3 regions of the Agrobacterium sp. 22-209-1 genome follow, and region 2 is predicted to be linked to each of the others. Evidence: riboswitches for the same ligand, from Rfam matches in the RefSeq annotation. Region 2 holds a riboswitch; each other region holds the start of a gene.
The links. Region 2 has a riboswitch for thiamine pyrophosphate ahead of thiB (thiamine ABC transporter substrate binding subunit). Riboswitches for the same ligand answer to the same signal wherever they lie in the genome.

Region 1 (7,005 bases), on a different contig from region 2:
GCCTATCACCATTCCGACATTGGCGGTTACACCAGCCTGTTCGGCAATGTCCGCACAGCGGAACTCATCATGCGCTGGACGGAGATGGCCGCCTTCACGCCGGTCATGCGCACCCACGAGGGCAACCGGCCGCGCGACAATCTCCAGATCGATCAGGATGAAACGGTTCTTTCCCATTTCGCCCGCATGACATCCATCTATGTCGCGCTGGCCCCCTATCTGAAATCGCTCTCCGCGGAAGCGGCAAGAACAGGCCTGCCGGTGCAACGTCCGCTCTTCTTGCATTACGAAAATGATCGCCAGACCTTTGCGATTCAGGACTGCTATCTTTACGGGCCGGACATACTTGTCGCACCTGTGTGGAAAGCGGGTGAAACGCAACGCTCGCTCTATCTTCCGGGCGACGGTGAATGGGTACACCTGTGGAGCGGTGCGCATTATCCCGGCGGACACAACGTCACCGTGGCGGCGCCGCTCGGCGAACCAGCGGTGTTCTATCGTGCAGATAGTAGCCATCGTCCGCTGTTTGAGCAGCTTCGCACAATCAACTGAACGATAGCTGAGATCGTCCCTGTCATCACCCCGTCAGACGGGGTGATGTTATGGCCTTCTTGAAAAGCGCGGTCATCGCATCGCTGATGCCCTGCGACGGGCTAACTTCGAAGAACAGGCCCGGAGAAGCGCAGGACTGCATGCGTGTGCCGATTTCCGGCTGAAACGGCTTGATCCAGCTATTGTACCAGTCATTGGTCGGCAGCGGCAGGTAGGTGGTGTAGAGCACGGCGATGCGAAAACCCTTTTCTTTCAGCTTCGTGCAATATTTGACGTCGATCGGTTCCTGACAGCGGCCGCTCGTCGTTTTTTTGGTGCAGGTCGATGGCTTATAGCTATCGCCGACACCATCGGTCACGAAGAAGACGATCTTTTCCGGGCTCGCCGAACTCGCGCCCGTGCCGGAGGTGCCGATCTTGTCCCCGATCTGGGTCAGTGCCCGGTCGAAATCCGTCTGCTGGTCGTTGTTGAATCCCTGCTTGGGGATAGACATGAGATCAACTTCAGCGGCTTTCTTCTTCGCCGTCGCCAGATCCGACGTGAGCGGTACGACCTCAAGCAGCTTCGTATCTTCGGCTTTCTCTCCAAAGGAATAGACTGCCATGCGATATTGATTGCTGCTTTTGCGCATGGACTTCGCCGTGTCCATAAGGCTCGCTGTTGCCTTTGCGACCACATTGATGCGCGTCGTCACGCCGAGACTTTTCGCCTTGTAATAATAGCTGTTCGTATCCACGACACCGTCTTTCACGATGTGACAGGCGAAAGCACATTTGTCGCTCGTATTCGCGACCATGGTGGCAACGTCGGTTGGCGTGGCGCCGACGCCCATTGAGGGGGTGTTATCAAGAAGCACATAGAAGTCGCTGAATGTTTCCGTCTCGTATTTGGCGGTCGCCTTGCCCGAAACGGTAATGAGATCCTCCCCGAGTATCCGTGAAAGCGTCGTGTCAATGGAAGCCTTGAAGCTGACCGAGGATTCGATCGCGTTACCGTGCTTGGTCACCGACACATCCAGAGACAGAAGCTTGTAATCGGGATTGGACCGCTCATTGCTTTCAAAGAATGCGGAGGCGTCATCAGCGCCGAGCGAAATGACGCCATCGCCCGACATTTCCTTCGCCTTTTGAACACTCGACGATGTATCGGCAACCACCGCAAGGGCTGCGGCATCCGCTGCCATCTGCAGATCGGATTTTACGGCCATGCTGTGAGTCACATCCAGCGCAACGCCGGCCGTACCGATGAGCGGCACCAAAAGCAAAGCAGTTAGAATTCCGAAATTTCCTGATCTATCCTGCCAGATATTTTTCAAATCTGCCCCCATAGCGCTTTTGGAGACAGAACTTAGAAAAAGAATGTTGAAGGGCAGTTTCAAAGGATAACTAATTTTCGATAAATCTAATTTCCTAAATAACTAAATACCGATCCAACCAGCCTTCCGCTATGCTGGTCATCAGTTGGTCAGGCGTGGCGAGCTGATCGCCTTTTTAAAAAGCGCCGACATGGCCTCGCTGATGCCCTGCGAAGGACTGACCTCGAAGAACAAGCCAGGGGAGGCGCAGGCTTGCATGCGCGGGCCGATTTCCGTTTCGAATGGTGCGATCCAATTCTTGTAGTGAGGATTATCAGGAAGCGGCAGATACGTCGTGTAAAGCACGGCGATACGGAATCCTTGTTTCTTGAGGTTGTCGCACAGCTTGGTGTCTATGGGTTCCTGGCAGCGTCCATTCCAAATCTTTTTCTTGGTACATGCGGCCTTTGCAGCATCGGCCACGCCATCCGACACGAAGAACAGGATTTTTTCAGGTGTAGCGGAACTCGCGCCATTCCCCGATGTTCCCATCTTCGGTGTGATTCTCGTCAGTGCACGGTCGAAATTCGTATGCTGGTCGCTTTTGTAATGATGGTCTGGAACTGACATCAACTCAATTTCTTTGACCTTTTTTTTGGCCCCCTGCAAATCCGAGGTGCGCGAGACAATTTCCGGAAGGTCTTTGTTAAAAAAGGCATCCTCTGCTGTCTTTCCAAAAGTATAGACCGCAATGCGATACTGGTCGGGTCTTTTGCGAGTGTCCTCGGCAGTATCCATTAAGCTTGCGGTTGCCTTTGCGACCACGTCAATGCGCGTCGTCGCGTTTATGTAACCTCGGGCCTTCGGATCCTTGTTTCTGAGCCGGAAATAGCTGCTGTTGGGATTGGAAGACCCGTCTGGCAATGAGAGATGGCAGGCGAACTCACAACCGAGGGCAACTTTCATCGTTGCCACATCGGCGGGCGTTGCGCCGACACCCATGGAAGGCGAGTTATCGAGCAGCAGATAGAAATCGGTATAGGTTTCCGTCTCATATTTGGCAGTTGCACTGCCGGAGACAGTCAGGAAATCCTTTCCCAGTACTCTGGAGAGCGTTGTATCAAGCGAAGCCTTAAAACTCACTGACGATTCGATCACGGTGCCATTCTTCTTCACCTGTACATCGAGCGCCAATAGGCGATATTCCGGGTTCCCTCGCTGATTGCTGTGAAAAAAAGCCTCAGCCTCTTCCTTTCCGACCGAAATGACGCCGTTGCTGGCCATTCGCCGTGCAGCCTCGGCACTGGCTGAACTTTCCGCAACCACGGCCAGAGCCGCAGAGTCCGCTGCCATCTGAAGATCGGATTTCACGCTCATGGCCCGAACGACATCCAGCGCAACGCCGGCAGATCCGACGATCGGTATGATCAACAGAGCGCTAAGAATTGCAAAGTTTCCAGACTTGTCCCGCCAGATGTTTTTCAAGCTCATCTCCGAATTATCAGAATTCAGATGAGGTTTATTTGAGTGCCGTTGCGATATAGTTTATCGATATAACTAATTTACAATAAATTCGGTATTACTAATAACTATATTTAAGTAATATATATACGACCCATGATCTGTCAGCGGAGGCCGTTGACATTTTTAGATCATGTCCTACAAAACAATCTCTTCCGAGGGGAGCACCAGACGGTGCTGAGATGGCGTTGAGCCGGACCCTTGAACCTGATCCGGGTCATGCCGGCGTAGGAACGGAATTGTCGCGCCCAAGGGGCGCCGCTTTTTCTCTTCTTCGCTTTGCCTGATCTCCGAGATTGCCACATCTGGAGACGAGTGACGATGCTGAAACCTTCCGCCCTTCGCACACGGTGCGTCTGCGTCTGAGGTCCGGCTCATGCGTGCCACCCATGCACTGAACGGAGTCGGTCTTCTGCTGGTTTTCTGGCAGGCGGGAACGTGGCTGTTTTCACCGCCCCGCTATATCCTGCCATCGCCCGCCGATGTTGCTGGCGCGTTCTGGCGTCAGCCGGGCTTCCTGTTCGGGCAGGCACTGGTAACGCTCGGCGAAATGGCCCTCGGGCTTGTGGCGGGCGTCGCCGGCGGCATTGTCGTCGCCTTCACCATTGCCGCCATCCCGCGCCTCGGCCGCCTCGTCTGGCCCATGGTTCTGGTGTTGCAAGCCTTTCCAGTCTTCGTGCTCGCCCCCATCCTCGTCCTCTGGTTCGGTTTCGGCATGGCTTCGAAGGTGGTCATGACGGCTATCATCATATTCTTCCCCGTCGCCTCCGCTTTCACGGATGGCCTTAACCGCACCGATCGCGCCATCCTCGACGCCGCCTCGCTGACTGAGGCGAGCCACTGGCAGATCCTTACCCGGTTGCGTGCGCCGCTGGCGTTGCCCTCGCTGATTTCAGGCCTCAGGGTCGCCGCGCCGCTTGCCCCGCTCGGCGCCGTCATCGGCGAATGGGTGGGCGCATCGGCCGGCCTCGGGTTTGTGATGATCCAGTCCAATGCCCGCATGCAGACCGACACCATGTTCGCCGCCATGACCATTCTGGCCGTCATGGCGGTGCTGCTGCGGCTCGTCGTCGACTTATCGACAGCCAATCTGGCTCCCTGGGCCAAGGAAACAGAACACACCATTCCTTTCAGATACTTGCGGAGACTTTCGGCACCATGAAACGAACTCTTCTTTCCCTCGTCGTCGCAGTGGCAAGCGTACTAGCACCCATGCAATCTGAGGCGGCCGACAAGCTCACCATATTGCTCGAATGGTTCGTGAACCCGGATCATGCGCCGACGGTGGTCGCCAGGGAACGCGGCCTGTTTGCCGATGCCGGGCTGGAGGTGGAACTGGTTCCGCCCGCAGACCCCTCCGCCGTGCCGCGCCTCGTCTCGGCAAGGCAGGCCGATATCGGCGTGCATTACCAGCCGAACCTCTATCTCGATCACGACGCCGGCCTGCCGCTCGTGCGTTTCGGTACGCTGGTCGAAACCCCGCTCAACACTGTCACCGTTTTGGCCGATGGTCCGATCAAGAGCCTGAAGGACCTGAAAGGCAAGAAGGTCGGCTTTTCCGTTTCCGGCTTCGAAGACGCCATGCTGAAGCGCATGCTGGAAAAGGACGGGCTGACGAAGGACGATGTCGAACTCGTCAACGTCAACTTCTCGCTTTCGCCGTCGCTGATCGCCGGCAAGGTGGATGCCACGCTGGGTGGCTTCCGCAATTTCGAGCTGACGCAGATGAAGCTAGAGGGACATGAAGGCCGCTCCTTCTTCCCGGAGGAACATGGCGTGCCGGCCTATGACGAGCTGATCTTTGTCACCCATCGCGATCTCGTAAAAGACGACCGCCTGCCGCGTTTCCTCTCCGCGGTAGAGCAGGCAGCGATCTTCATCACCAACCACCCGCAGGAAGCTTGGCAGCTGTTCATCAAGGCCTATCCGAACCTTGATGACGCGCTGAACAAACAGGCCTTCTTCGATACGCTGCCGCGCTTCGCCAAGCGCCCCGCCGCACTCGACCGCGCGCGTTACGCCCGTTTCGGGGCTTTCATGCAGGAGATGCAGCTGATCAAGCAGGCGCCGGCGGCGGACGACATTGCCGTGGAACTGCAACAGCCATGACCAGGACTTATCCAACAGCAACAAAGGCCGCCGACATACTGGAGCGCGTGCGTAACACGCGCCCGCGCGTGCATTGCCTGATGAACACCGTGGTGCAGAAATTCACCGCAGACGGCATCACCGTCGTCGGCGGCATTCCTTCCATGACCACCTCGCTCGAGGAAATCGAGAGTTTCGTGGCCAAGGCAGATGCGCTGACTGTCAATCTCGGCACGCTGGACGCCGAACGGCGCAAGGTCATCCGGCTGGCGATCGAGATCGCCAATGCATCCGGCAAGCCGTGGATCGTCGACCCCGTGCATTGCGACTACTCACCGTCGCGGTTGGAGTTCGCGCGCGAACTCATCGCACTTTCCCCGACTATCGTGCGCGGTAATCACGCCGAAATGAGCCTGATCGGCAATGTGCCTGATGTGGTGAGGATCGAGACCGGGCCTGTGGATCACCTCAGCGACACAACCCGCAGCGTCAGGATCGTCAACGGCCATCCGTGGATGGCGAAGGTGACGGGAACGGGCTGCCTTTCGGGCGGCGTCATCGCCGCCTTCATGGCGGTGGAAAAGGACGCGTTGACAGCGGCCGCCGCCGCCCTTGCCGTCACCGGCGTTTCCGCCGAACTTGCGGCCAAGCACGCCGGAGGCCCCGGCACCTTCGAACCGGCGTTTCTGGATGCGCTTTCCGAGATTTCCGCCGGGGACATCACAAATCACGCGAGGATAGAGCATGAATAAGGTTGATTACCGCCTCAACGCGCTGGTCGACGCAAGCCTTAGCGATGTCGCGCCGCTGCCGGAGCTTGCTCTGGCAGCCGCACTCAATGGCGCGACTATTCTGCAATATCGCGACAAGCACGGCTCGACGCGGGAGATGATCGAAAACGCCCGCGCCATCCATGAGGCCATCGCCGGCACCGGCGTGCCGCTGGTCATCAACGACCGGGTGGATGTGGCCCTCGCCTCGGGCGCGGATGGAGTGCATCTCGGCGCCGACGACATGGACGCCAAAACCGCAAGGCGCATTCTCGGCGAAAAGGCGATCATCGGCCTCACCGTCAAAAATCGCACCGATGCCGAACGGGCAGCCTCAATGCCCGTCGATTATGCTTGCATCGGCGGCGTGTTCGAAACCGTTTCCAAGGTCAATCCGGACAAGCCGGTCGGCATAGACGGTTTTACCACGCTGCGCGCCCTTTTGAAGGAGTGGAGGCCGGATATGCCGGTGGGCGCTATCGCCGGAATCGATCTTGCGCGTGTGCCGTCCGTCATCAAGGCGGGCGCAGATGGTGTCGCGGTCATTTCCGCCATTTTCCGCGCGGGCAATATTGCCAGCGCGACCAAGGACTTCCGCTCCGCAATTGACGCCACGCTGAAAGCGAGACAGCCATGACAGCCATTGCATTGACCATTGCCGGTTCCGACAGCGGCGGCGGCGCAGGTATTCAGGCGGATATCAAGACCTTCTCCGCACTCGGCGCCTATGCCGCCAGCGTCATCACCGCCATCACCGCCCAGAACACCAAAGGCGTGACG
Region 2 (7,005 bases):
ACTCGATGACATCAAGCTGACCTTCGGCGTGACCCCGCTGCTCGACGGCGCCAATCTCCAGGTGGAACCGGGCGATCGTATCTGCCTTGTCGGGCGCAATGGTTCGGGCAAATCCACGCTGATGAAGATCGCCGCGGGTCTCGTCGAGGCGCAGTCGGGCGAGGTCTTCCGGCATCCGGCGGCCACCATCCGTTATCTGGAGCAGGCCCCGGATTTTGCCGGTTACGACACGGTTCAGGCCTATGCCGAAGCGGGGCTCGGCCCCGGTGACGATCACTATCGCGTCACCTATCTTCTCGAACATCTGGGCCTTACCGGACAGGAAAATCCGGAGAGCCTCTCAGGCGGCGAGGCGCGCCGCGCGGCACTTGCCCGCGTCATGGCGCCTGAGCCGGATATTTTGATGCTGGACGAGCCGACCAACCATCTCGATCTTCCCACCATCGAATGGCTTGAAAGCGAGCTGCAGCAGACGCGCAGTGCGCTGGTGCTGATCTCGCACGACCGGCGCTTTCTGGAGAAGGTCTCGACCTCGACCGTGTGGCTCGATCGTGGCCAGTCCCGCCGTCTCAATCGTGGCTTTGCCCATTTCGAGGAATGGCGCGACAAGGTTCTGGAAGAGGAAGAGCTGGAGCAGCACAAGCTCGGCAAGGCCATCGAGCGCGAAGAACACTGGATGCGTTATGGCGTGACCGCAAGGCGCAAGCGCAACATGCGCCGCGTCGGCGAGCTTCAGGCGATGCGTGCGGAATATCGCGGCCACAAGGGGCCGCAGGGCACGGTGCAGGCGACCGTTACCGAAGGGCGTGAATCCGGCAAACTGGTCATCGAGGCCGAGGCCATCACCAAGGCTTACGGCGAGCGCGTGATCGTCGCGCCCTTTTCGCTGCGCGTCCATCGCGGCGATTGCATCGGCTTCGTCGGCCCGAACGGCGCCGGTAAAACCACGCTTCTGAAGATGCTCACCGGCCAGCTGGAGCCCGATAGCGGCACGGTGAAGCTTGGCACCAATCTGGAGATTGCGACGCTCGACCAGAAGCGCGAGGATCTCAATCCCAACGATACGCTCGCGCATTATCTGACCGATGGCCGCGGCGAAAATCTGCTGGTTAACGGCGAATTGAAGCATGTGACGGGCTATATGAAGGACTTTCTGTTCCAGCCGGAACAGGCCCGCACGCCGATCCGCAACCTGTCCGGTGGCGAGCGCGCGCGCCTTATTCTGGCGCGCATTCTGGCACGGCCGACCAATCTTCTGATCCTCGACGAGCCGACCAACGATCTCGATATCGAAACACTCGATCTGCTGCAGGAAATCGTCGCCGGCTTCTCCGGCACGGTCATTCTCGTCAGCCACGACCGCGATTTTCTTGACCGTACCGTTACCTCCACCATCGCCCCTGTTAATCCCGACCAGCCTGACGGGCGCTGGATCGAATATGCCGGTGGCTATTCGGACATGATGGCGCAGCGCAAGGGGGCGTCGGACGAGAAGCGCAAGGCTGAGAAGCAGGAAAAGGCGAAAGCGGCATCTTCCGCCTCGGCTTCACAGGAGCCTGTAAAGGCGAAGGGCAAGCTTTCCTTCAAGCAGAAATTCGCGCTCGAAAATCTGCCTAAGGAGATGGAGAAGGCGCAAAGCGAAATCGCAAAACGCGAGCAGCGCATGGCCGATCCGGAACTTTTCACAAAAGATCCGGAGGCTTTCAACACGCTGGCGCAGGAAATGTCGAAGCTGCGCGACAAGCTGGAAGTCATGGAAGAAGAATGGCTGGAACTGGAGATGCTTCGCGAGGAACTGGAGGGCTGAAGGCATCAGTCCTTCCTTTGCCGGTCCTCCTTCGGCCTTTGACAGAAAAGCAGAATTGCCGTTCTATGCCGGCGTTCGCTTGGAGGAGTTGAAAAATGCGCATGATTTTTGTCAATCTGCCGGTCAAGAACATCGAGACGTCAAGAAACTTCTTTACTGCTCTCGGTTTCAGCTTCAACCCGGAATATTCAGATGACCACACACTCTGCATGATCGTGGAAGAGAATATCTTCGTGATGCTTCTGCAGGAGGGACGTTTCCGCGATTTCATCAACGGCGACATTGCTGATGCGACGCGAACCACCGAGGTTCTGACCTGTCTTTCCGCCGGAAGCAGGGAGGAAATCGACCGGATGATCGCCACGGCGCTCGCCTCCGGCGGTGGCAGCTGGAAGCCCGTGCAGGATCATGGCTTCATGTATGCCGGCAGCTTTCAGGACCCCGACGGACATGTCTGGGAACTGGTGCATATGACGGAACAGGGCTGACCTCGGCCATCTTGCCAATCAGGGACGGCGGGATTACACCATCATCTTGATCTAACGGGGTGTCTTTTGCGCTTTGGTGTAAAAGGCTGAGAGGCTTGCCAACCCGAAGAACCTGATCCGGTTCATACCGGCGGAGGGATTAGACGGCTTTAACGCAGACGGCTATTTCCCTATCGTTTTTTGAGGAGATACCCGTGCGCCGTCGTCTTTTCCTGAATTCCCTCGTTGCCGCCTCGCTGTTTCTGCCCGGTCTTGCCATTGCACAGGATAGACAGGAACTGACCGTCTACACCTATGAGAGTTTCGTTTCCGAATGGGGTCCCGGCCCCAAGGTGAAGGAGGCCTTCGAGAAGGTTTGTAATTGCACGGTCAATTTCGTCGGCGTGGCCGATGGCGTGGCGCTGCTCAATCGTCTGAAGCTTGAAGGGGCGGGGTCCAAGGCGGATGTCGTCGTCGGTCTCGACACCAATCTTGTCGCGGAAGCAAAACAGACCGGTCTGTTCGATGTCAGCGGCATCGATGCATCGGCGGCCAAAGTGCCGGGCGGTTATACGGACGATGTTTTCATTCCCTATGATTACGGTCATTTCGCTGTCATCTATGATACGCAGACGGTGAAAAGCCCGCCGACGAGCCTGAAAGACCTCGTGGAAGGCGACCCCTCGCAGAAAATCGTCATTCAGGATCCGCGCACCTCCACGCCGGGGCTCGGCCTGCTGCTATGGGTGAAATCGGTTTACGGCGACAAGGCCCCGGAGGCTTGGGAAAAGTTCAGGAAGCGCATTCTCACCGTCACGCCGGGCTGGTCGGAATCCTATGGCCTCTTCACCAAGGGTGAGGTGCCGATGGTGCTCTCCTACACCACCTCGCCCGCCTATCACATGGTCGCTGAAAAAACGGATCGTTATCAGGCCGCCGCCTTTTCCGAAGGACATTACATCCAGATCGAGGTTTCCGGTCTCCTCAAAAACGCGCCGCACAAGGAACTGGCAAAGCAGTTCCTCGCTTTCACGCTAACATCCGGTTTTCAGGATGCCATTCCGGAAAACAACTGGATGATGCCGGTCGCGGCGACCTCTAAGCCTTTGCAGGAGGCGTTTTCCAAACTCGTGGTGCCGCAGAAGACTTTCCTGATGGATCCGGAAGAGGTAGCGAGGAACCGCAAGGCATGGATCGATGAATGGCTTGCCGCCATGAGCATGAATTGAGGAAGGGGCACATCCGCGCATGATGCCGCGTCGCGATTACCGACGGTCGATCATTTTCGGAACGGCGGCTTTTGCTGCCGTTTTCCTGTTCATGGCGCTCGCGGTTGCGGCTCTCCTGTCTTTTGATGCCGGCGCGCCCGCTGCCGGCATCATGGATGCCTATACGCTGCGCATCCTGCGTTTCACGCTTTATCAGGCAACGCTCTCCACCCTTCTTTCCCTTTTTCTCGGCCTGCCGGTGGCACTGGCGCTTTGCCGTCGGCGCGAGTTTCCGGGAAGAATCTGGATCGTCAGACTGATGGCGGTGCCGATGGGTCTGCCTGTGATCGTCGGCGCTTTCGGTATCATCACCATCTGGGGCAGGCAGGGCGTTTTGAATTCGGCCCTTGTTTTTGCCGGGGCGGATGAGCCGTTCAGCATCTACGGTCTTTCCGGCATTCTTATTGCCCATGTGTTTTTCAATCTGCCGCTTTCGGTGCGGCTGATGCTGGCCGGGCTGGAGCGTATTCCGGGCGAATATTGGCGCATGGCGGCGAGCCTCGGTATGGGTCCGGTTTCGATTTTCCGTTTTATCGAATGGCCGGCGGTCGCGCGTCTCGTCCCCGGTATTGCCGGGCTTGTCTTCATGCTGTGCGCCACCAGCTTCACGCTCGTTCTTCTTTTGGGCGGCGGGCCGGCGGCAACGACGCTGGAGGTGGCGATCTATCAGGCGCTGCGGTTCGATTTCGATCCGCAGCGGGCGATTGCGCTTTCGGTTTTGCAGATTGCCCTCACCGCAATTCTGCTCGGCCTTCTTGCCTTTTTGCCGTCGCCCGAAGCGGAGATTCCCTCGCTTGGCCGTTCCCTTCGCCGTTTCGATGGAAAAGGCGTCGGCGCTCGCCTTTGGGATGGCGTGGCAATCGTGTTCGCTGTTCTGCTGATCGGCCTGCCGCTTGCCGCCATCGCTGTTTCGGGTTTGAGGGCCGATCTGCCGCGCCTTTTGTCCGCGCCGATTTTCCTGCGCGCGGCGGTGGCCAGTCTTGCAATTGCCGCACTGTCTGCAGCCCTTGTTGTGCTCTGCTGCATGGCGATCATCGGCGCGCGACAGGCGATAGGCTCCAGACGGCAGGCGGGGCAACCCCTGCGCTTCCTCTCCGCCATGCTGGGGGCGGGGTCTTCGCTGGTGCTTTTGGTGCCGCCTGTCGTATTGGGAAGCGGGTGGTTCCTGTTATTGCGGGTTTTCGGCGATGTCAGCTTCTATGCGCCGGTCCTCGTGGCGCTCATCAATATGCTGATGGCTTTGCCGCTTGCCATGCGGGTGCTGGAACCGGCTTTCACCAGTCATTTTTTGCGCACCGGCCGGCTTTCCGCCAGTCTCGGGCTTCAGGGCTTGACGCGGCTGCGGTTTGCCGATCTTCCGGTTCTGTGGCGGCCGCTGGCCATGGCGTTTTCCTTCGCCATGGCCCTGTCTCTCGGCGATTTAGGTGCGGTTGCCCTGTTCGGGTCGGAAAGTTTCGTCACCCTGCCATGGCTGGTTTACAGCAGCATGGGCAGCTATCGTACCAATGACGCCGCCGGTTATGCCTTCCTTCTCGGTATCGTCTGCCTGCTGCTTGCCGCAGGCGGTGTTGCGCGGCAATCCCCATCAGCAAGGGCGAGCATATGACCGGCGAAGATTTTGCCGTTGAACTCAACAAGGTCAGGCTGCGGCTTGGAACGCAGGATTTCGACCTCGATTGCACATTCCCGCAGAGCCGGATAACCGCTGTCGTTGGCGCGTCCGGTTCGGGCAAGTCGACGCTTCTCAACCTCGTCGCAGGCTTCGAGGTGCCGGATTCCGGCCGCGTGATGATCGGCGGGCAGGACATGGCGGCGCTCGATCCTTCGGAGAGACCGGTCTCATCGATCTTCCAGGATAATAATCTTTTCGCCCATCTCGATATCTTCACCAATGTCGCTCTCGGTGTCAGCCCCGGGCTGAAATTACGTGTGGAAGACCGGGAACGGATTGAGATGGCCCTCGTCCGCGTCGGTCTTGCGGGTTTCGACAAACGTTTGCCGGGCACGCTTTCCGGCGGAGAAAGGCAGAGGGCGGCGCTGGCGCGCGCGCTGGTCAGAAAAAAACCGGTCATGCTGCTCGACGAGCCCTTTGCCGCGCTCGATCCGGGACTGCGGGCGGGTATGGCCTCCCTCCTTCTCGACTTGCATGGAGAAACAAAAAACACGGTGATTATTGTCACCCACCATCCTGACGACATAAAGAAGCTGGCGCAGCAGGTGGTTTTTCTTGATCGCGGTCGGGTTGTCTATGTCGGCTCTACCGCAGATTTCTTCGCCACACAAAATGTGAAGGCGGTGGACAGTTTTCTGAACGGGTGATCGCCTTATTTTCGACGTGTGCCGCTGGCAATCGATTTAGATGACTTCAATGGCGCTAATTTGCACTTGCCAGTTTCAAGTTGTTGCCCGAGAAAAGATGGGAATTATTGCGTTCTTCAGGAATAATCCGGACTTGATGGATCGTTTTTACCGTTTCGGCATTCATCGCCCGTTGGGGCGAATCTGTTATTCTGGTCTGCAATTAACGGATGATCAGGAACGTTAGGGGCAGGCATAGAGAATGAGAAATAGCATGACCGCAGAGGGGAGGCTCTTCTCCTGTTCAGGCCTTCGCCGTTCGGGCAGGATGGTTGCCGTCTGTTCCGTGCTGACGGCGTCTGCCGTGTTCCTGTCGTCGTGTCAGTCTCTCTTCAGCCCGGCATACCAGTCCACCCTGCGGCCGTCGGATAATCCGCAAACGGTCGAACAAGTGCAGAAGAATGATCCGCGCGCCCAGATGGGTGCGCGCGAGCATCCGCGCATCGTGGCAAGTTATGGCGGCGAATATCGTGACGCCAAGACGGAGCGGCTTGTCGCCCGCATCGCCGGTGCTCTGACGGCTGTTTCGGAAAACCCGCAACAGTCCTACCGCATCACTATCCTTAACTCGCCGGCCATCAACGCCTTTGCGCTGCCGGGCGGATATCTTTACGTGACGCGCGGACTGCTAGCGCTTGCCAACGATGCTTCGGAAGTGGCCGCCGTGCTTTCGCATGAAATGGGCCATGTCACCGCCAATCACGGCATCGAACGCCAGCGCCGCGAAGAGGCGGAGGTGATTGCCAGCCGCGTGGTTGCCGAAGTGCTGTCGAGCGATCTTGCTGGCAAGCAGGCGCTTGCGCGCGGCAAGCTGCGGCTCGCGGCCTTTTCGCGCCAGCAGGAATTGCAGGCGGATGTGATCGGCGTGCGCATGCTGGGCGAGGCCGGTTACGACCCCTTTGCCTCGCCGCGTTTTCTGGATTCCATGGCGGCCTATGCGCGCTTCTCCTCGGCCGACCCTGAAAACGACCAGAGCCTCGACTTTCTTTCCAGCCACCCCAACACGCCGCAGCGCATCGAGCTTGCGCGGCGTCATGCACGCGCCTTCGGCCAGGACGGCCAGGTCGGGGATCGTGGTCGCGACTGGTTTCTGGATGGCATAGAC
Region 3 (7,005 bases), 160 kb from region 2:
AAGGCGTCGACCGTTTCCACTGTCATCGCGGGGTCGAGCAGGCCGGTATCGCGCCCGCCCGGCGCACCACCCAAAACAGAACCGGAAGCGATGACGGGCTTTTCGAAAACAATCGCCGTAACACCGGAGCCAAGGGCAAGATCGGTGACATTACCGACCGAAACTCCGCCTATGTCAGTCAGAAGATTTGTGAGTGCCGCCATGCCGTTTCCCTTTTCTCCCGGTATCCCGCCACCATCAGGCACTGTCAACGCAAAACGTGACGTGCCTGATGTCGACGACAAGCCGCGATCAGGAAAAGACAGCCGTTCCGATCACCGGCGTCGAGGGAACGGCCATGTCCCTCGGCTCCAGCGGCCCGGAGAGATATGCCTGATGGCCGGCTTCTATGGCGCGAGCGAAAGCCTCCGCCATGCCGACCGGATCACCCGCGCCCGCAACCGCCGTGTTGAGCAGAACGGCATCGTAACCAAGCTCCATCACCGTGACCGCATGGGACGGGCGGCCGATACCGGCATCGACAATCATCGGCACATCCGAAAAACGCGCCCGCATGGATTTCAGCGCCGTTAGATTGAGCGGTCCCATGGCGCTGCCGATCGGCGCGCACCAGGGCATCAGTACCCTGCAACCCGCCTCCAGCAGCTTTTCGGCGACGACCAGATCGTCCGTCGTATAAGGAAAGACCTCGAAACCATCGTCGCAGAGGATTTTCGCCGCCTCGACAAGTGCGAAGACATCGGGCTGCAACGTATCATGATGGCCGATAACCTCCAGCTTGATCCAGTTAGTGCGGAACACATCGCGGGCCATCTTTGCCGTCAGCACCGCTTCCTTGACCGTGTGGCAGCCGGCGGTATTGGGCAGAATTTGGCAATCCAGCTCGCGGATAAGCTCGAAAAACTGACCGCCCTTCTTGCCGCCCGCCGTTTCCCGGCGCAGCGAAATTGTCAGAATATCTGTGTTGCTCGCCCGCACGGCGTCGGCAAGCACGGCAGGAGACGGATAGCGCGCTGTGCCGAGCAGGAGACGGGATGAGACCTCGCGGCCATAGAGCGTCAGCATGGTTTCAGCCTCCCTGCATCGGCGAGAGGATTTCGATACGGTCAAAGGCCTTCAACCTATAATCGGCGCGCTCTTCCGAATGCACCAGGTCACCGTTCACCGCCGTCGCCAGCCACTCACCCTCGTATTCGAGGCTGGCAAGCAGGCCGGCCAGCGTCTCGGCGGCGAGATCAAGCTCGTCGCCATTCACCAGAAGTTTCATGATCCCGTTCCTTTTGAGAGAGAGTTTGGCAAACGACTTCAGCCGCCAGCCGCGCCATCGCCGGCGACAGCAGAAAGCCGTGCCGGTGCGCGCCGTTGATGAAAATGGTCCGGCCATCCTGCGTCACATCAGGCAGATTGTCAGGATAGGCGGGGCGCACGCCGGTGCCCGTCTCGATGATTTCCGCCTCCGCGAAAGCCGGATGCACGGCGTAGGCGGCATTCAGGAACTCCATCATCGAGCGGGCGGAAATGGCGCCCGCATCTTCCGTCTCGATCATCGTTGCGCCCACCATGAAACGACCCGGCTCGCGCGGCACGATGTAAAGCGGAATGCGCGGATGCAGCAGCCGGACAGGACGAGACAGGGAAACCTCCGGCGTGGCGAGATAGAGCATTTCTCCCCGCACACCGCGAAGATCGGAAATCCCGCCGATTGCCGCAGAGCCAGTGCAATCCACCACGCGGTCGAACGGCTCTTCATCCAACGGGATACTCATATGGAACCGTACACCCATGGTGCAGAGCCGCTCATGCAGCGATTTCAGTGCAAGACGCGGATCGAGGTGCCCCTCGCCCGGGAAATAAAGCCCGGAACGAAATCGCCCGGCAAGATCAGGCTCCAGCGCGGCGATTTCGCCCTCATCCACCCAGCGATAGCCAGCGGTCCGCGATGCGAAACGCGAAAGCTCCACCTTGTCGCGGGCTGGCGCAACGACCAGCGTACCGTGCCGCACGACAAGGCCGGGTGTCGCTTCATCCCACCAGTCGAGCGCCGCCTGACCGAGCGTCAGAACCGCCGCCTCAGCGCTTTCACGCTCGCACCAGGGCGCCAACATGCCGCCCGCATACCAGGATGCACCGCGAGAGGGTTCGGCATTGCGCTCGCAGACCTCGACAGTAATGCCGCTCCGCGCCAGTTCGAAGGCCGCCGTCAAACCGGCGACCCCCGTTCCCTTGACCAGAATGCGCATGCTATTCGGTATTCGCAGGCGTTGCGAGCGGCATATAGAGTTCACCGCCTTCCTTGAAGCGTGCCGCCATGGCCTCCAGTCCCTCCTTCTGCGCCTCGGCGCGGATATCGTGGGAAATCCGCATCGAGCAGAATTTCGGCCCGCACATGGAGCAGAAATGCGCGACCTTGTGCGCTTCCTTTGGCAACGTCTCGTCATGGAAGGAGCGCGCCGTATCCGGGTCCAGCGACAGGTTGAACTGGTCCTCCCAACGGAACTCGAACCGCGCGCGCGACAGCGCATCGTCCCGCACCTGTGCTGCCGGATGGCCCTTGGCGAGATCGGCGGCGTGGGCAGCGATCTTGTAGGTGATGACGCCGACCTTCACGTCGTTACGGTCAGGCAGGCCGAGATGTTCCTTGGGCGTGACGTAGCAGAGCATCGCCGTTCCGAACCAGCCGATCATCGCAGCACCGATGCCCGACGTGATGTGATCGTAACCGGGCGCAATATCGGTGGTGAGCGGCCCGAGCGTATAGAAGGGCGCCTCGCCGCAGGTCTTCAACTGCTTGTCCATGTTTTCCTTGATCTTGTGCATCGGCACATGGCCGGGGCCTTCGATCATCACCTGGCAATCCTTCGCCCAGGCGATCTGCGTCAACTCGCCGAGCGTCTCCAGCTCGGCAAACTGAGCCGCGTCATTGGCATCGGCAATCGACCCGGGACGCAGGCCATCACCAAGCGAGAAGGAGACGTCATAGGCGCGGCAAATGTCGCAAATCTCGTCGAAATGCTCATAAAGGAAACTTTCCTTGTGGTGATGCAGACACCACTTGGCCATGATCGAACCGCCGCGCGAAACGATGCCGGTGACGCGGTTGACGGTGAGCGGGATGTAATGCAGCCGCACGCCGGCATGGATGGTGAAATAATCCACGCCCTGTTCCGCCTGCTCGATCAGCGTGTCGCGGAACACTTCCCAGGTGAGGTCCTCGGCAATGCCGTTGACCTTCTCAAGCGCCTGATAAAGCGGCACCGTGCCGATCGGCACCGGCGAGTTGCGGATGATCCATTCGCGGATATTGTGGATGTTGCGGCCGGTCGACAGGTCCATGACGGTATCCGCACCCCAGCGGATGGCCCAAACCATCTTCTCCACCTCTTCAGCCATGGAGGAGGTGACGGCGGAATTGCCGATATTGGCGTTGATCTTGACGAGAAAATTGCGGCCGATGATCATCGGCTCAAGTTCCGGGTGGTTGATATTGGCCGGAATGATGGCGCGGCCCGACGCCACTTCCTGACGCACGAATTCCGCCGTGACATAATCAGGAATATGCGCGCCAAAGCTTTCGCCGTCACGCGCGAGCTTTTCTTTCACGGCCTCGCGCCCGAGATTTTCGCGGATGGCGATGAATTCCATTTCCGGCGTGATAATGCCCGCCCTGGCATAGGCAAGTTGCGTCACCGCCTTGCCCGCCGTCGCTTTCAGCGGCTGGTGACGCACACCGAATTCAGGCGTCAGGCGCTCGCCTGTGGCAAAGCCGTTATCCTCCGGCTTGACGTGTCGCCCCTCATAAGCCTCGACATCACCGCGGGCCACGACCCAGTCTTGACGCAGGCGCGGCAGACCCTTTTCAATCAAAACGGCATGGGCAGGATCGGTATAGGGGCCGGAAGAATCATAGACCGTCACCGGCGGTTCGCCGGCTGTGGGATGAACGGCGATCTCGCGCATCGGCACGCGGATATGGGGATGTAGAATGCCGGCTTTGTGGATTTTCGTGGAGGCGGCATGCGGCCCGGTGGTGACCGTAAGCGGGATAGTCTTGGCAGCGATATTCATCTTGAGGCTCCAAAGTTTGACAGTGGAGACCCAGTTCGAGCCGGAATGATGGAAAATACCGAATTGCCGAAACGCAACGTCATGCGCCCGCCCGACATCAGGTCTTTGCACCGTCCCTACGCCAGTATGAACTGGATCAGGTTCAACGGGTCACTGCGCATGAAAGCAGAATCTCAGCCCCTTGACGGGACACCCCTGGTGAATGGTCTCAGCAAAAAACACCGCCCGGCATTTGTCAAGGCCGACGATCCGTACTTGGCAAAGGTGCGGGAATGTCGCATGCTGCCGTTAGTTGTAATTAACCTAACGGTTTAGGCGAATATTATCGTTTGCGGCATAACGATAAGCACAAACCTACCTAATGTTGATTTCATTGGAGATACGTCGGAATGAATGCGACTATTCGTGAAATACTGGCAAAATTCGGCCAGCTTCCAACCCCCGTCGATACGATTGCAGACGAAGCCGATCTTTATGCAGCGGGCCTTTCTTCCTTTGCGTCGGTACAATTGATGCTCGGCATCGAAGAGGCATTCGACATCGAATTCCCCGACAATCTCCTGAACCGCAAATCCTTTGCGAGCATCAGGGCGATTGAAGACACCGTTAAGCTCATTCTGGATGGTAAAGAGGCAGCCTGATGAACGTCACCGTAGCGCCGCAGGATGAAACGCTGTCCGCGCGCGCGGGCCGTGTCGCGGCAATTGCCGCCAGACATGCGGATGCGGTAGATGTCACCGGCCGCTTTCCGCAGGAAGCTGTTGATGCGCTGCGACAGGAACGTCTGCTCGGCATTCAGGTCCCCTCTTCGCTGGGCGGCGAAAGCGCTTCCTTACAGGAAATCGCCGATATCTGCGCCCGGCTCGGGCAGGCATGTTCGGCAACCGCGATGATTTTCGCCATGCACCACATCAAGCTGTCAAGCCTTGTGGAACATGGCGTCGAGAGCAACTGGCATCCGGGCTTCATGCGTCGCGTTGCCAACGAACAGCTCCTGCTCGGCTCCGCCACCACGGAAGGCGGCATCGGCGGCAATCTGCGCAACTCCATCTGTGCGATCGAAGTCGAAGGCGATAGCTGCCGGCTGGAAAAGGATGCCACCGTCATTTCCTATGGCAGCAATGCCGATGCGATCCTCATCACCTCGCGCGCCCACAAGGATGCCGCGCCCGCCGACCAGGTGATGACCGTCTTCCTGAAAAATCAGTACACGCTCGAAAAGACCCATGTCTGGGATACGCTCGGCATGCGTGGCACCTGTTCGGACGGCTTCCTGTTCCGCGGCGAAGCGCCGGCGGCGCAGATATTCCCGAAACCCTTTGCCGAAATCGCCGCACAATCCATGCTTGCAAGCTCGCATCTCCTGTGGAGCGCCGTCTGGTACGGCATCGCGTCGGACGCCGTGCTGCGCGCCCAGTCTTTCGTCAGAGCCGCGGCGCGCAAATCGCCGGGCACCGCTCCTCCCGGCGCAATCCGCCTTGCTGAAGTTTCCACCAAGCTGCAGGTCGTGAAATCCAACATCATCGCCGGCATCAAGGCTTACGAGGACACCAAGAGCGACCCCGAAAAACTGATGTCGATGGCCTTTGCCGTCGCCATGAACAATGTGAAGATTTGCTCTTCCGAAACCATTCTCGAGATCATCGACCACGCCATGCTGGTCTGCGGCATCATGGGCTACAAGAACGGCACGCCCTATAGCCTCGGCCGGCACCTGCGCGACGCACACTCCGCCCGTCTGATGATTTCCAACGACCGCATTCTCGGCAATTCCGCCAATCTCCTGCTGGTTCACAAGCAGGACACCAGCCTCTTGGGATAAGACCATGGACATGCAAACATCGTTTCTCGATCGACTGTTCGAAGAAGGCCTGCTGATTGAAACCGGTGTGGACGGTCTTTATGGACGCAGCGGCCAGTTCGAGGATGTGATTGCCGCCTTCGAGCGGCTGATCGACCGCACCGGTGGCGCCGATGGCGCCGAAGCGATCCGCTTCCCGCCCGGCATCAACCGCGCCTATTTCGAAAAGAGCGGTTACATGAAGAGCTTCCCGCAGCTCGCCGGCACGGTCCATTCCTTTTGCGGCTGTGAACTCGACCATGTCAGCCTGCTGAAGACGATGGATGAGGGCGGCGACTGGACCAAGGACCAGAAAGCCACCGACATCGTGCTGACGCCGGCGGCCTGCTACCCGCTCTATCCGACGATCGCCAAACGTGGCGCCCTTCCCGCCGGCGGCGGTCTCTATGACATCCAGTCCTATTGCTTCCGCCATGAACCCTCAAAGGATCCGGCGCGCCAGCAGCTTTTCCGCATGCGTGAATATGTCTGCATGGGCACCGAGGCGAACGTCACCGAATTCCGCCAGACCTGGATGGATCGCGGCGTGGAAATGATGAAAGCGGTCGGGCTCGACGTCACCATCGATATCGCCAACGATCCCTTCTTCGGCCGCGCCGGAAAAATGCTCGCCAACAACCAGCGCGACCAGAACCTGAAATTCGAACTCTTGATCCCGGTCACATCGACGACGAACCCAACAGCCTGCATGAGTTTCAACTACCACCAGGATGCCTTCGGCCAGAAGTGGGGCCTGAACCTCGATAATGGCGATGTTGCCCATACCGCCTGCGTCGGTTTCGGCCTTGAGCGCATCGCGCTGGCGCTGTTTGCGCATCATGGTCTCGATGTGAAGAAATGGCCTGCGAAGGTCGTGGAAACGCTCTGGGGCTGATCATTCATGCGGCAGATTTTTCCCGGTCTCGATCCCCAAAATTATGTGCAGCATCCGCTCCATTCCTCCGAGAGAATGTGGCCGGAGACCAATTGCTACATCGATTTGTGGATCGAAGTGCTGGCCTCGAAGGGCCTGCCGCCAGAGGCCATGTTCGGTTTCACGCTGACGCAGGATTTCGAAGGCGACCAGTTCACCTTCTTCA

Region 1: it holds a riboswitch for thiamine pyrophosphate, as region 2 does, so the genes downstream of both, ACQZ48_RS01010 (ABC transporter permease) here and thiB (thiamine ABC transporter substrate binding subunit) in region 2, are expected to answer to the same signal.
Region 3: it holds a riboswitch for thiamine pyrophosphate, as region 2 does, so the genes downstream of both, thiC (phosphomethylpyrimidine synthase ThiC) here and thiB (thiamine ABC transporter substrate binding subunit) in region 2, are expected to answer to the same signal.

The regions. Positions count from the first base shown of each region.
Region 1 covers NZ_JBNWCH010000001.1:221,249-228,253, forward strand. The annotation lists gene ACQZ48_RS00995 (alpha-glucosidase) at 1-552, shown strand, start outside; gene ACQZ48_RS01000 (pilus assembly protein TadG-related protein) at 578-1,867, opposite strand; gene ACQZ48_RS01005 (Tad domain-containing protein) at 2,009-3,331, opposite strand; TPP riboswitch at 3,516-3,618, shown strand; gene ACQZ48_RS01010 (ABC transporter permease) at 3,744-4,529, shown strand; gene ACQZ48_RS01015 (ABC transporter substrate-binding protein) at 4,526-5,476, shown strand; gene ACQZ48_RS01020 (hydroxyethylthiazole kinase) at 5,473-6,207, shown strand; gene thiE (thiamine phosphate synthase) at 6,200-6,862, shown strand; gene thiD (bifunctional hydroxymethylpyrimidine kinase/phosphomethylpyrimidine kinase) at 6,859-7,005, shown strand, end outside.
Region 2 covers NZ_JBNWCH010000005.1:195,502-202,506, forward strand. The annotation lists gene ACQZ48_RS13880 (ABC-F family ATP-binding cassette domain-containing protein) at 1-1,807, shown strand, start outside; gene ACQZ48_RS13885 (VOC family protein) at 1,903-2,295, shown strand; TPP riboswitch at 2,341-2,451, shown strand; gene thiB (thiamine ABC transporter substrate binding subunit) at 2,490-3,503, shown strand; gene thiP (thiamine/thiamine pyrophosphate ABC transporter permease ThiP) at 3,523-5,148, shown strand; gene ACQZ48_RS13900 (thiamine ABC transporter ATP-binding protein) at 5,145-5,861, shown strand; gene ACQZ48_RS13905 (M48 family metalloprotease) at 6,115-7,005, shown strand, end outside.
Region 3 covers NZ_JBNWCH010000005.1:354,040-361,044, reverse strand. The annotation lists gene ACQZ48_RS14630 (P1 family peptidase) at 1-203, opposite strand, end outside; gene ACQZ48_RS14625 (thiazole synthase) at 292-1,065, opposite strand; gene thiS (sulfur carrier protein ThiS) at 1,070-1,267, opposite strand; gene thiO (glycine oxidase ThiO) at 1,236-2,240, opposite strand; gene thiC (phosphomethylpyrimidine synthase ThiC) at 2,242-4,065, opposite strand; TPP riboswitch at 4,161-4,272, opposite strand; gene ACQZ48_RS14605 (acyl carrier protein) at 4,455-4,706, shown strand; gene ACQZ48_RS14600 (acyl-CoA dehydrogenase family protein) at 4,706-5,887, shown strand; gene ACQZ48_RS14595 (amino acid--[acyl-carrier-protein] ligase) at 5,892-6,800, shown strand; gene ACQZ48_RS14590 (DUF1839 family protein) at 6,807-7,005, shown strand, end outside.